Regions from separate parts of the Bacillus sp. UNC322MFChir4.1 genome, predicted to be linked through region 4. Evidence: predicted binding sites of a transcription regulator. Region 4 holds the regulator's gene; each other region holds the start of a gene.

What was found. Region 4 encodes Rex, which represses fermentation and respiration genes when NADH is low (regulators of the CRP and FNR family bind a similar motif). Its sites were predicted from a motif close to TTGTGAAATATTTCACAA; they were not measured.
Region 1: BR72_RS19920 (nitrate/nitrite transporter) is a predicted target of Rex. The motif match lies at 1,901-1,918, and genes of this name have one in related genera.
Region 2: BR72_RS04690 (lactate permease LctP family transporter) is a predicted target of Rex. The motif match lies at 1,550-1,567, and genes of this name have one in related genera.
Region 3: BR72_RS09860 (L-lactate dehydrogenase) is a predicted target of Rex. The motif match lies at 1,956-1,973, and genes of this name have one in related genera.

Annotation. Positions count from the first base shown of each region.
Region 1 covers NZ_KN050810.1:166,777-169,992, reverse strand. The annotation lists gene BR72_RS19940 (molybdopterin molybdotransferase MoeA) at 1-518, shown strand, start outside; gene mobB (molybdopterin-guanine dinucleotide biosynthesis protein B) at 479-1,000, shown strand; gene BR72_RS19930 (molybdenum cofactor biosynthesis protein MoaE) at 997-1,467, shown strand; gene moaD (molybdopterin converting factor subunit 1) at 1,464-1,697, shown strand; gene BR72_RS19920 (nitrate/nitrite transporter) at 1,936-3,105, shown strand.
Region 2 covers NZ_JQKQ01000011.1:102,146-105,361, reverse strand. The annotation lists gene BR72_RS26650 (hypothetical protein) at 1-26, opposite strand, end outside; gene BR72_RS04695 (phytase) at 332-1,468, shown strand; gene BR72_RS04690 (lactate permease LctP family transporter) at 1,753-3,216, shown strand, end outside.
Region 3 covers NZ_JQKQ01000022.1:40,527-43,742, reverse strand. The annotation lists gene glgB (1,4-alpha-glucan branching protein GlgB) at 1-513, opposite strand, end outside; gene BR72_RS09860 (L-lactate dehydrogenase) at 863-1,807, opposite strand; gene BR72_RS09855 (hypothetical protein) at 2,146-2,370, shown strand; gene BR72_RS09850 (hypothetical protein) at 2,462-2,761, shown strand; tRNA gene BR72_RS09845 (tRNA-Glu) at 2,864-2,935, opposite strand; tRNA gene BR72_RS09840 (tRNA-Ser) at 2,942-3,032, opposite strand; tRNA gene BR72_RS09835 (tRNA-Asn) at 3,041-3,115, opposite strand.
Region 4 covers NZ_JQKQ01000052.1:4,027-7,242, reverse strand. The annotation lists gene BR72_RS16385 (CPBP family intramembrane glutamic endopeptidase) at 1-638, shown strand, start outside; gene BR72_RS16380 (YdiK family protein) at 641-838, shown strand; gene BR72_RS16375 (redox-sensing transcriptional repressor Rex) at 865-1,494, opposite strand; gene BR72_RS16370 (ABC-F family ATP-binding cassette domain-containing protein) at 1,678-3,216, shown strand, end outside.

The sequences.
Region 1 (3,216 bases), on a different contig from region 4:
GCGGTGTGTCAGTTGGTGATTATGACTACTTACCGGCCATTTATGAAAAGCTTGGAGCAAACGTACTATTCAATAAAATAGCGATGCGTCCGGGAAGTGTAACGACAGTAGCAGAAGTAGACGGAAAGTTATTGTTTGGATTATCAGGAAATCCATCTGCTTGCTATGTTGGGTTTGAATTGTTTGTCCGTCCGGTTGCTCGAACGTTTTTACATATGAAAGAGCCTCATATGTACCGCGGCGACGCCATTTTAATGAAGGGGTTCCCGAAAGCAAATCCATTTACACGCTTTGTTAGAGGGAAAGTAGAAATTGGAAACGAAAGGCTGCAAGCTGTGCCAGTTGGACTGGATAAATCCAGTGCTGTTTCTTCACTCGCTGATGCGAATGCGTTTATTGTCTTACCAGGTGGAACGCGCGGATTTGAAGAAGGGATGACTGTGACTGTCCTATTGTTAGACAGAGAGCAAGGAAGTGAGTGGCCGTGGAAAGAACCGTTCCAGTCTTACAAATCGTAGGGTATCAAAATAGCGGGAAGACAACGTTGACAGAGAAGCTGATTAAAGCATTAACGAATGAAGGCGTGAAAGTAGGTGCGATTAAGCATCATGGGCACGGAGGATATCCGGAAGTGCCGCTGCAAAAAGATAGCGAACGTCATCGCCAAGCTGGAGCGATTGTCAGTGTGGTGGAAGGGGACGGATTATTATCTTTATCCGCTAAGGAAGACTGGTCTTTAGAAAAAATCATTCGTTTGTATACATGTTTTGAAGCGGAAGTCATAATTGTTGAAGGCTATAAAAAAGAGCGATACCCGAAAGTCGTTTTACTTCGATCAGAGGAAGATGCTTCTTTATTAGAAAGTGTAGAAAATGTGATTGCTGTTATTACATGGAATAAGGCTCTAAAAACAGGGCAAGAACATTATCAAGTTTTTCATATAACAGAAGATGAAAAGTATATAAATTGGTTTGTAAAAAGAATGAGGGATGCAAAATGACAAATACGTATTTTGAAGTAGTGGATACACCGATTTCGATTGAAGAAGTAGCGCAGAAAGTTATTCAACGTGAATGCGGGGCTGTGACGACATTCATTGGTACAGTGCGCGAATTTACGAAAGGCCGCCGTACGCTTTACTTAGAATATGCTGTGTATCGTTCGATGGCTGAAAAGATGCTTGCCAAAATTGGGGAAGAAACGAAAGAAAAATGGCCGGGAACATATGTGGCAATTTCACATCGCATCGGCACATTGCAAATTTCTGATATTGCGGTAGTTGTTGCTGTAGCGACGCCGCACCGAAAAGCAGCATACGAGGCAAATGAGTACATTATGGAGCGCATTAAACAAATCGTTCCTATTTGGAAGAAAGAGTTTTGGGAAGACGGTGAGAACTGGATTGGCGATCAATTAGAGCAAACACCGTATCCAAACGGAGAACCAGGAAAGGAGAATGCAAAATGATTACAGTATTATTATTTGCTCACCTGCAAGAAGAAGCTGGAACACACCAATTACAAATGGATGTCCAAAACATTGCAGTAGCAGAGCTGAAGGAGCTTGTAACGAAAGACTACAATGTTTCCCTTTCAGAGCACACAATGGTAGCAATTAATGAAGAATATGCAAATGAAGACGATATGATTCAAGATGGTGATGTTGTTGCATTGATTCCACCAGTAAGCGGCGGGTGATTCTTTCCTGCCTAATCATGATAAAGTGAAACTTCCATCAGTGGGGGCTTTATCCCCCATTGATGGAAAGCTCTCACCAATCGGGCACATGCCAGCAGTTATCCTTCACCTATCTTCTTCGCTTCACTCAATCTTGAGGTGGAGGATTATTGCCCGCGAATAGCGGGAAAGAGCGTGATTAGGCAGGAGGGAAGCAATAGAAAATGTGAAATATTGAACAAAATAGGGGGAGAGACTAATGAAAAATCCGAATTTTCAGTTAGGATTACAAACTTCAAATCTTATACTTGGCTTTATGGTATGGGTAATTTTATCTTCTTTAATGCCATTTATTAAAGCAGACATTGCGTTAACAGCAGGACAGATTTCTCTTGTCACAGCAGTACCAGTTATTTTAGGTTCTATTCTTCGCATTCCAATTGGTTACTGGACCAATCGTTACGGAGCAAGAAAATTATTCTTTATTAGTTTTATTATTCTATTATTCCCGGTCTTTTATATTAGTATGGCAACATCGATGCTAGATTTAATTATTGGCGGTTTATTTGCTGGGGTTGGCGGAGCTGTATTCTCTGTAGGGGTAACATCTCTTCTAAAATACTATCCGAAAGAAAAACATGGCTTTGTAAACGGAATATACGGAATAGGAAATATAGGGACAGCGGTTACATCATTTCTCGCACCAGTACTTGCAACTTCATTTGGCTGGAGAACAACGGTACAAATGTACTTAATCTTACTCGCTACATTTGCATTAGCAAACTTCCTGTTAGGAGATCGTAACGAGAAAAAGGTACATACATCATTAACGGAACAAATTAAAGGTGTATATAAAAATGAAAAGCTTTGGTTCTTATGTATTTTCTATTTCTTAACATTCGGTTCGTTCGTCGCATTTACAGTTTATTTACCGAACTTCCTTGTATCTCACTTTGGTTTAGCGAAAGTAGATGCTGGATTACGTACAGCCGGTTTTATCGCTTTAGCAACAATCATGCGTCCGATTGGGGGCTGGCTCGGCGACAAATTTAATCCATTTAAAATTTTAATCTTTGTCTTTACCGGTTTAACATTAGCAGGAATTATTTTATCATTCATGCCACAGATGAATGTATACACATTCGGTTGTTTATTAGTTGCTTTTTGCGCTGGTACTGGAAATGGAACAATCTTTAAGCTTGTACCAATGTATTTCTCTAAGCAAGCTGGTATTGTAAATGGTCTTGTATCAGCACTTGGCGGACTTGGCGGTTTCTTCCCGCCATTAATCTTAACACTCTTATTCCAACTAACAGGTCATTATGCAATTGGGTTTATGGCGTTATCAGAAGTAGCGCTTGCTTGTTTAGTTATTACTGTTTGGATGTATAGTCAAGAGAAGTTAGTTGCGATGTTACAACATAGATAGTAGAAGAGGGTGTCTCCAAGTTGCGATTTTGGAGACACCTTTTTTTATTTTTTAGGAGAGATTGTTCATGGAAGGCTCTCACCAATCGGGCTCTCCTTTCCAAAAAGCAGC
Region 2 (3,216 bases), on a different contig from region 4:
GCTTGATTTCGATTTTGGTCAGTCATTTGCTATTCCTCCTAAAGTCAGTTTTCTACTTTAGTATAAGAAGATGTTACTTTACTATTCATAAATAAACTGGAAACAGCAGTTTCATTTTTGGTGGATAATTTTAACAACTGGCGTATCATTTCGATTACGATAGGACCTCTAATTTCCTCTCCTAAAATTTACAATAAATACATAAATAATTAAAAATTAATCGATAAAATAATACAAGAAAAGTGCATCTGTTCTCGTTAACAAGATAAAGGAAATTATTATTTTCAGGGGGGAAATACAAATGTTAAAGGAAATATCAACAGCTGCTTTAATGACGAGTGTATTATTTTCGACAGTAAATTCTGCGGCGGATTTGGTTGGGGAATTTCCAAGTCTGAGTGTTCAAGAGAAACAAAGGCATTCAAAGTTTGTAAAAGTGGAAGCAAAAGAAGAAACAGCTGCAGTTGCCAATGCGGGTGATGCAGCGGATGATCCAGCAATTTGGGTTCATCCTCATGATTCTGAAAAGAGTAAGATTATTGGAACGAATAAGGAAGAGGGGATATCTGTCTACGATTTAAAAGGAAAACTGCTGTATTCATATAATTTTGGGAAACTAAATAATGTTGATGTACGATATGGATTTCCCATTGGAGGTAAAAAAATTGATATTGCAGCAGCTTCAAATCGTTCTACAAATACAATCGATATTTTTGCGATAAACTCTAAAACAGGAGAATTAGAAAATATTACGGGATCTCCCATTAAATCAAATATGAAAGAAGTATATGGGTTTAGTCTCTATCATAGTCAAAAAACAGGTGTTTTTTATGCATTAGTTGTAGGGAAGGACGGAACTTTTGAGCAATATGAGTTATTTGACAATGGAAAAGGGAAAATAGAAGGAAAGAAAGTACGTGAATTAAAGTTAAGTTCTCAATCAGAAGGAATTGTAGCAGATGATGAGTATGGAACAATGTATATCGGTGAAGAAGATGTTGCGATTTGGAAATTCAATGCGGAACCAGACGGAGGAAAACAACCGATTACAAAGGTAGATAGTGCTGATGGAAACCATTTAACAGCGGATATTGAAGGTTTGACGATATATTATGGGAAAAATGGGACAGGATATTTAATTGCTTCTAGTCAGGGGAATAATACTTATGCAGTGTATGACCGTAAAGGTAACAATGAGTATATTGGTAATTTTGCTATTGTTGATGGTAAAAATACTGATGGAACGAGTGATACAGACGGTATTGATGTAATGAGTTTTGGATTAGGAAAAAAATATCCAAACGGCATTTTTCTAGCGCAGGATGGAGAAAATATAGAACGCGGGAAAATAGTAAATCAGAACTTCAAAATGGTGGATTGGAAAAAGATTGCAAAAGGATTTGACTCAAAATTACAGATAGAAAATAATGTAGACCCTCGTAAACTGAAATTTAGACAAAATAGTTAAGGGAAATAAAAGGACATTTCATTGTATATTGAAATGTTCTTTTTTTAGAAATAATGGGTATAACATATAATCATATCACTTTTGTGAAATAGTGAACAAACAAATTGTGAACAAAATTTGAAAAATTAGATTGTAAATAAAGGAAAATATGATAAAGTATAAATATCACATTACTGAAAACGTTTTCCTAAAACGTTTTATTTTTAGGTGTAAAGGTATGATGACCTGGTGGTCTACTTATATGGTTATTAGGAAACAGGGGATATTGGAAAGGGAGAGGGACTATGAGCACATGGGCACAAACTTATGATCCGCTAGGTAACATTTGGATCTCGGCAGCAGTTGCAATGATTCCGATTATATTTTTCTTTTTGGCTTTAGCAGTTTTTCGTATGAAAGGCTATGTTGCGGGATTTATTACAGTTGTATTAACAGTTATAATTGCACTTTTCGTTTATAAAATGCCATTTACGATGGCGATGGCAGCAACCGGTTATGGATTTGCATATGGATTGTGGCCGATTGCGTGGATTATCGTTATGTCAGTGTTTTTATACAAAATTTCGGTGAAAACAGGACAGTTTGATATTATTCGTGCATCTGTTCTTTCTATTACAAGTGATCATCGTTTACTTGTTATTTTAATTGGTTTTTCGTTTGGCGCGTTTTTAGAGGGGGCAGCTGGATTTGGAGCACCGGTAGCAATTACAGCAGCGCTTCTTGCGGGACTTGGTTTAAATCCATTATACGCAGCTGGACTTTGTTTAATCGCCAATACAGCACCGGTAGCGTTCGGAGCTATGGGGATTCCGATTTTAGTAGCGGGTCAAGTAACAGGTATTGATCCTCATAAAGTAGGACAAATGGCTGGGCATCAATTGCCGCTTCTATCATTATTTGTTCCGTTTTTCATCGTATTTTTAATGGATGGATTAAAAGGTGTGAAACAAACGTGGCCTGCATTATTTGTAGCAGGCGGCTCGTTCGGGGTTACGCAGTTTATTACAGCAACATATCTTGGACCTGAGCTTCCAGACATTACATCAGCATTAGTAAGTTTAGTCAGTTTAGCGCTATTCCTAAAAGTATGGCAGCCAAAAGAAATTTACCGTTCTGAAAAAGGACAGGCTGAAGCAGCGGCAACGGTAGAGGCTGATTCTACAATGCAGTTAACGATGGGAAAAGTTTTAAAAGCATGGTCACCGTTTATTATCTTAACGGTAATGGTTGTTATTTGGAGTCAAAAATTCTTTAAGGATTTATTTGTTCCAGGCGGTGCGCTTGAAAGTTTAGTGTTTAAGTTTAAAGTTCCGGGTCTGCATAATTTAGTCATGAAGGCGGAGCCGATCGTTAATAAACCGACGCCGTATGAAGCGGTATTGAAGCTTGATATTTTATCGGCAACAGGAACAGCAATTTTGATTGCGTGTATCATTACAATGTTTGTTTTAAAAATGAGTCCAAAACAAGCAGTAGCTACATTTAAGGAAACGTTGCAAGAATTAAAAATGCCAATTCTATCAATTGGATTAGTACTTGGTTTTGCATTTATCGCAAATTACTCTGGACTTTCCTCAACGTTAGCATTAGCGTTAGCGGGAACAGGAAGCTTATTCCCATTCTTCTCACCATTCCTTGGCTGGATTGGGGTATTCTTAACAGGATCAGATACATCTGCAAACGCATTGTTCTCAAATCTACAAGCGATTACAGCGCAGCAAGTAGGTGTGAAGGAAGTATTGCTTGTT
Region 3 (3,216 bases), on a different contig from region 4:
CGCTACATATGGAATAAGTTCATCTGCCATTTCTCTATAAGAAAAAAAAGACCCATCTTCTTTCCTTTTCCACGAACCAAAGTGAAGTTCATAAATGGCTATTGCTTCGTTATAGATGGACTTTCGTTTCTTTTTTTGGAACCACTTCTGATCTTTCCATTCATATCCTTTTATATCGTAAACAACGGATGCCGTATTGGGCCGAACTTCAGCACACATTGCATACGGATCTGCTTTTAAAAGCGTATGCCCTTCTCGTGTTTGAATGGCATACTTGTATAATTCCTGCTGAGAAATATTCGGTATAAATAAAGACCAAATCCCTTTCTCAGTCACTCGTATCATTTCATGTATCTCGCAATTCCACTCATTAAAATCTCCCACAATACTCACAGCTTGTGCATGAGGTGCCCATACGGAAAAACGTGTACCTTCCATTCCATTTTCCATCGTCAAATGAGCACCAAGAATCTCGTAGCTATCATAAAACTTTTCTTCATGGAACAATAACATGTCTTTCACATTACATTTCGTCTCAATCACTATGTTCACCTCACATGATGACAGAATTTTAAATACGTTATTACTATTCTTCAGTAAATTGAAATATCCTTGCGATTTTATAAAAAAACATTCGTTTATTTATAGAAATCTGCGATAATTTCATGAAATTTAACCGAAAAATATCGAATTTTGGCGAATATTCATTGTAAACGCTTTATTTTAGAATAATTTTTTAGTGGGGAAGAAAAAGATCTACTGCTCTATTTTGTTATTACTTTCCATTCAAATAAAACATAAAAAAACCCCTTCCGGCAAAAAGGATATAGGGGAGGCCGGAAAGGGATTTATACAATTTGAATTATAGTACTGGTGCCATAGTTTCTTTTAACACTTTTATAGAATGATCAAATTTCAATTCTTCTTCTGCATTTAATTCAAGCTCTACAATTTCTCGAACACCTTGACGGTTGATAACTGCTGGAACACCTATGTAAACATCTTGTTGTCCATATTGCCCTTCAAGATATGCAGATACTGTCAATACGCTGTTCTCGTTGTTTAGGATCGCTTTCGTTACACGTAATAGTGCCATACCGATACCGTAGTAAGTTGAGCCTTTACGTTGAATAATATGATAAGCAGCATCTCGAACATTTACAAAGATTTCATCTAAATCACTTTGGTTGTACTTTTCATTGTTCGCTAAGATTGTTTCTAGCTTTTGTACGCCGATCGTAGCATGGCTCCATACAGGAAGCTCTGTGTCACCATGTTCACCAATGATATACGCATGCACATTACGTGGGTCTACCTCTAAGTACTCACCTAGCATATAACGCAAACGAGCAGAGTCTAGAGTTGTACCAGAACCAATTACGCGCTCTTTTGGTAATCCAGATTCTTTCCAAGTTACATAAGTTAAAATATCCACTGGGTTAGTTGCAACTAAGAAAATACCATCAAATCCACTATCCATAATACCGCGAACGATTTGTTTATAAATTTTTGTATTCTTCTCAACTAAATCTAAGCGAGTTTCACCTGGCTTTTGTGGTAATCCAGCAGTGATAACAACAAGATCTGCATCTTTACAATCTGCATAGCTACCTTTCCAAACTTTTGTTGGAGCTGGCGCAAATGGAACCGCATGGCTTAAATCCATCGCTTCGCCTTCTGCTTTTGCTTCGTTTACATCAACAAGAACAAACTCTTCAACTACACCTTGGTTAATCATAGAATATGCATAGCTACAGCCTACAGCTCCTGTTCCTACTAATACTACGCGGTTAATACCTTTTTTCATGGTAAAATCCCCTCTCTATTTTCCAATCTCATTATTATCATTGTCATTTAAGTTAATAATTAAAATACTATTTTTATGTTGTTTATCTTGTTTACATTCATATTGTAGCACGATTACTTGTGAATGTATTCACATTTTTTTGACCTATTTGTGAATTATTTCACAGATAGGGGAAAGTTATTGTATCAAATGTGGAATCCATCTCAATTTCATCTATACACGCCTAATTTCACATACTATTCCCTTCAAAACTGTATATAATTTGTCCACACCTTTTTTCAGCTTAGAAATATATTATATATTGAATTAAAAATTTATTTTGAAAGGCGTTGATTGATATAAATAAGCATACAAAATGCGTCTGTGAGCAACTCGAAACTTTACAGCCTGGTACAGAAGTAGATATTTTTCTAAATGGAAACTTTATAGATGATGTTACTTTTGTTAATTTTAATCCTCAGAACTTTTGTGCAACGTTTGTAGATACAGAAGGAGATGAAGCAGGCGGCGTAATCCTTATAGATTGCCGCGATATTCAAGCGCTTCGAATTGAGGCAAGCTAGTTGATAAAAGAGAGCTTTTTTGAAGCTCTCTTTTATCATTTCAACATATAGTTCCATCCGAAATATACAAAAGAAAAAGAGGGAAAGAACCATGTCAATTTTCATAAACCATATTGCTAGCCCTAAAATATTTAACCCAAATTTAGTAAAGGATACAGATATACAATCTTTATATATAAAAAATAAAGAAAAATATTTTGAAGATATTTGTTACCTTTTAAACACCTTTCAGTTAGGAAAAAAAGTAAACGAAATTATAATTAATGGCGTGCCATTAACCGTTTCAAATTTTGCAGGGTTTCACTTTAGCACAGGTCTTGCTACATTTCTAAATAATAGTGGGCGCATTGTCCTCGTTAATTGCGAACGCATTGATGCAATTGTACTTTAACATTATTATTTATGAGAAAGTGAAAGTAAGATCGAGGATACATTATTAATCACTACAAGACAAATAAAAAAAGAGATAGCATCACATGCTATCTCTTTAGTATGACCCGTACGGGATTCGAACCCGTGTTACCGCCGTGAAAGGGCGGTGTCTTAACCACTTGACCAACGGGCCAATTTCTGGCAGAGAAGAAGGGATTCGAACCCTCGCACCGCGTAAGCGATCTACTCCCTTAGCAGGGGAGCCCCTTGAGCCACTTGGGTACTTCTCTATATTATATGGCTCCGCAGGTAGGACTCGAACCTACGACCGATCGGTTAACAGCCGATAGCTCTACCACTGAGCTACTGCGGAATATTTAAGACAATTTATATCTTATAAAAATTCATTTTCTAAGTCAAGTGCTTCCTACAACATTCTGTAGTGACGTGACATGTTTATAATATACTGGATTG
Region 4 (3,216 bases):
TATACAATAATGGGCACCGGACCCTTGATGAAAAAATCCAACTAGCTACTGCACATTGGGGGCTGATAAGCTTCTTTATCGCTCTTATTATCATCCTTGTGTTACTACGTAATGATACAGAATCTGAAAAATGGAATCGCGGAAAAACAAATCTCCCCGCTACGATAGGGTGGATTATTTTAGGAGTTTTCCTTGCCTTATTTGCCCAGGTCATTGCTGGCACAATTGAAACACAAGTTTTTAAAATTAAAGCGGAATCTGAAAATACACAAAACATTATCGGCATTATAAGAGCTGTGCCATTATTTATGATTGTTTCATCTATATTTGCCCCTATTCTTGAGGAGATTGTATTTAGAAAAATTCTATTTGGCACACTATATAAACGATATAACTTCTTTATCGCAGCAATCATAAGTTCGCTTATATTTGCTATCATTCATTTTGACCCTACACATTTATTAGTGTATATTTCCATGGGGCTTGTTTTTTCATTTTTATACGTACAAACAAAACGAATTATTGTACCAATTATGGCTCATGTTATGATGAATACAAATGTTATGTTAATTACATTCGTACTTCGTCCCTATCTAGAAAAAGCTGAAAAACTGCAAGGATTCATCGGAGGATTTTAAACATGCGAAATTCACCATTTGTTATGGCAACTTTGTATTTTCTTCTAGGGTGTATTTTTACATACTTAGCAATTACAAGTGTAAAAGATACAATTTGGAACTTTTACACAATACTACTTGCTATAATGGCAACAATTGATTTTAATTTTGCACTTCGCATTCTTTTTTCTAAAGCGAAAAAAGATAGTAAGAAGAAATAATAAAAACGCAGGAATTTCCTGCGTTTTTATTGTGGATAATTTTTTAAAAAGTACACGAGCGTTTGTAATTCTACTGCTAAATCAATATGATGAATTCGAATATGTTCTGATAAATTTAACCTAGCAGGTGTAAAGTTTAAAACACCTTGTATGCTCGTATGCGATAAGCGATCTGCTACAGCTTGCGCAACAGAAGCAGGCACTGTTAATATTGCCACTTTTATATCACCGGATAGTCTCTCTTCTAATTCATCCAGATGATATACTGGAATCCCGCCGATTTCTTTTCCAACTTTCTCTTCATCAACGTCAAACGCCATCTCAATTTTTGTATTATTATTTTTCGTAAAATTGTAATGTAAGAAAGCTGTACCTAAATTACCTACCCCTATTAACGCTACGCGTGTTACATCGTCTTGATCAAGTGTTTCGCGGAAAAACGACAATAAATAATTTACATTATAGCCATATCCCTTTTTCCCTAATGCTCCAAAATATGAAAAGTCTCTTCGAATTGTCGCTGAATCCACCTTCACTGCTTCGCTTAATTCTGCTGATGATACGCGTTGCTTACCAGATAACGATAGGTTTTGGATAAATCGATAGTATAGAGGCAATCTTTTGGCAGTTGCCTGCGGAATTTTAGGCTGCTCCATGCAACCCCCTCCTCTCTTCCTATCTGTTCAAGTGATTGAAACATGTACGGAAGTTTAGCATTGATAGTTTTCCTTGTATAATAGAGAGAGAATTTCTCTATTTATGTTCAACTATACACTATTTTTAGTATGATTGAGAAATATAATCATGGCAAAGTTAAGAAAATATTTGAGGTGAAAACATTGATTTTACTACAAGTGAATAATCTTTCCAAGCTATTCGCGGCTGAAGTGATTCTTTCAAACATTAAGTTAGAAGTACAGACGCGTGATCGCATTGCACTTGTCGGGCGTAATGGCGCTGGAAAGTCTACATTATTAAAAATTATTGCCGGAGAATTATCCCATGACGGCGGCGAAATTATAAAGCCGAAAGATGTATCTATCGGTTACTTAGCACAGCATACCGGTCTTGAAACATCGTTAACGATTTGGGATGAAATGCTAACGGTATTTCTTCACTTACAACGTATGGAGAAAGAACTCCGCAGACTAGAGCAAGAAATGGGAAAAGAAGAAAATTTCACAAATGGAACCATTTATGAAAAATTGTTAGCAGAATATGATCGCCTACAATTAAATTATAAAAATGAAGGTGGCTATCAATACGAAGCTGATATTCGCTCTGTTTTAAGCGGGCTTGGTTTTCCTCCTGAAACACACAAAACAACAATCTCAACACTAAGCGGTGGACAAAAAACTCGCTTAGCCCTTGGTAAGCTATTATTGACGAAACCAGATTTGCTTATTCTCGATGAGCCAACCAACCATTTAGACATCGAGACATTAACGTGGCTTGAGCAATATTTACAAGGTTATCCTGGTGCTATTTTAATCGTTTCACACGATCGGTACTTTCTAGACAGACTTGTCACGCAGGTCTATGAGATTTCCAATAAACAAAGTCGAAAGTACACAGGAAACTACAGTAGATACTTAGATCTTAAAGCGTCCCTATATGAACAAGAGATGAAACGTTATGAGAAGCAACAAGAAGAAGTAACAAAATTACAAGAATTTGTCCAAAAAAATATCACTCGTGCTTCCACAACAAAACGGGCGCAAAGTCGCCGAAAACAATTAGATCGTATGGAACTTCTGGACAAACCAATCGGCGATACAAAATCCGCTTCTTTCCACTTTGATATCGATAAACAAAGTGGTAATGATGTATTACAAGTAAGCGATGTGACAATTGGCTATGAGAATGAGCCCATTATTCAAAACATTCGTTTCCGATTAACGCGAGGTGATAGTGTTGCGCTCGTCGGTCCAAATGGAATTGGAAAATCCACCTTATTAAAATCTCTTGTGGATAAACTTCGTCCTTTAAACGGTACTATTTCGTTTGGTTCTAACGTTTCTATCGGATATTATGACCAAGAACAAGCAAACTTAACATCATCAAAACGTGTATTGGATGAACTTTGGGATGATTACCCGCTACAACCAGAAAAAGAAATTCGCACAGTACTTGGGAATTTTTTATTTTCTGGTGACGACGTTCTTAAACCTGTTTCTTCTTTAAGCGGTGGACAAAAGGCACGTTTAGCTCTCGCAAAACTTATGATGCAAAAATCAAATGTACTTATTTTGGACGAGCCGACCAACCATTTAGATTTAAGCAGCAAAGAAATTTTAGAAAATGCGCTCATTGATTTTCCAGGAACAATTTTATTTGTTTCCCATGACCGCTATTTCATTAATCGCATTGCCACAAAA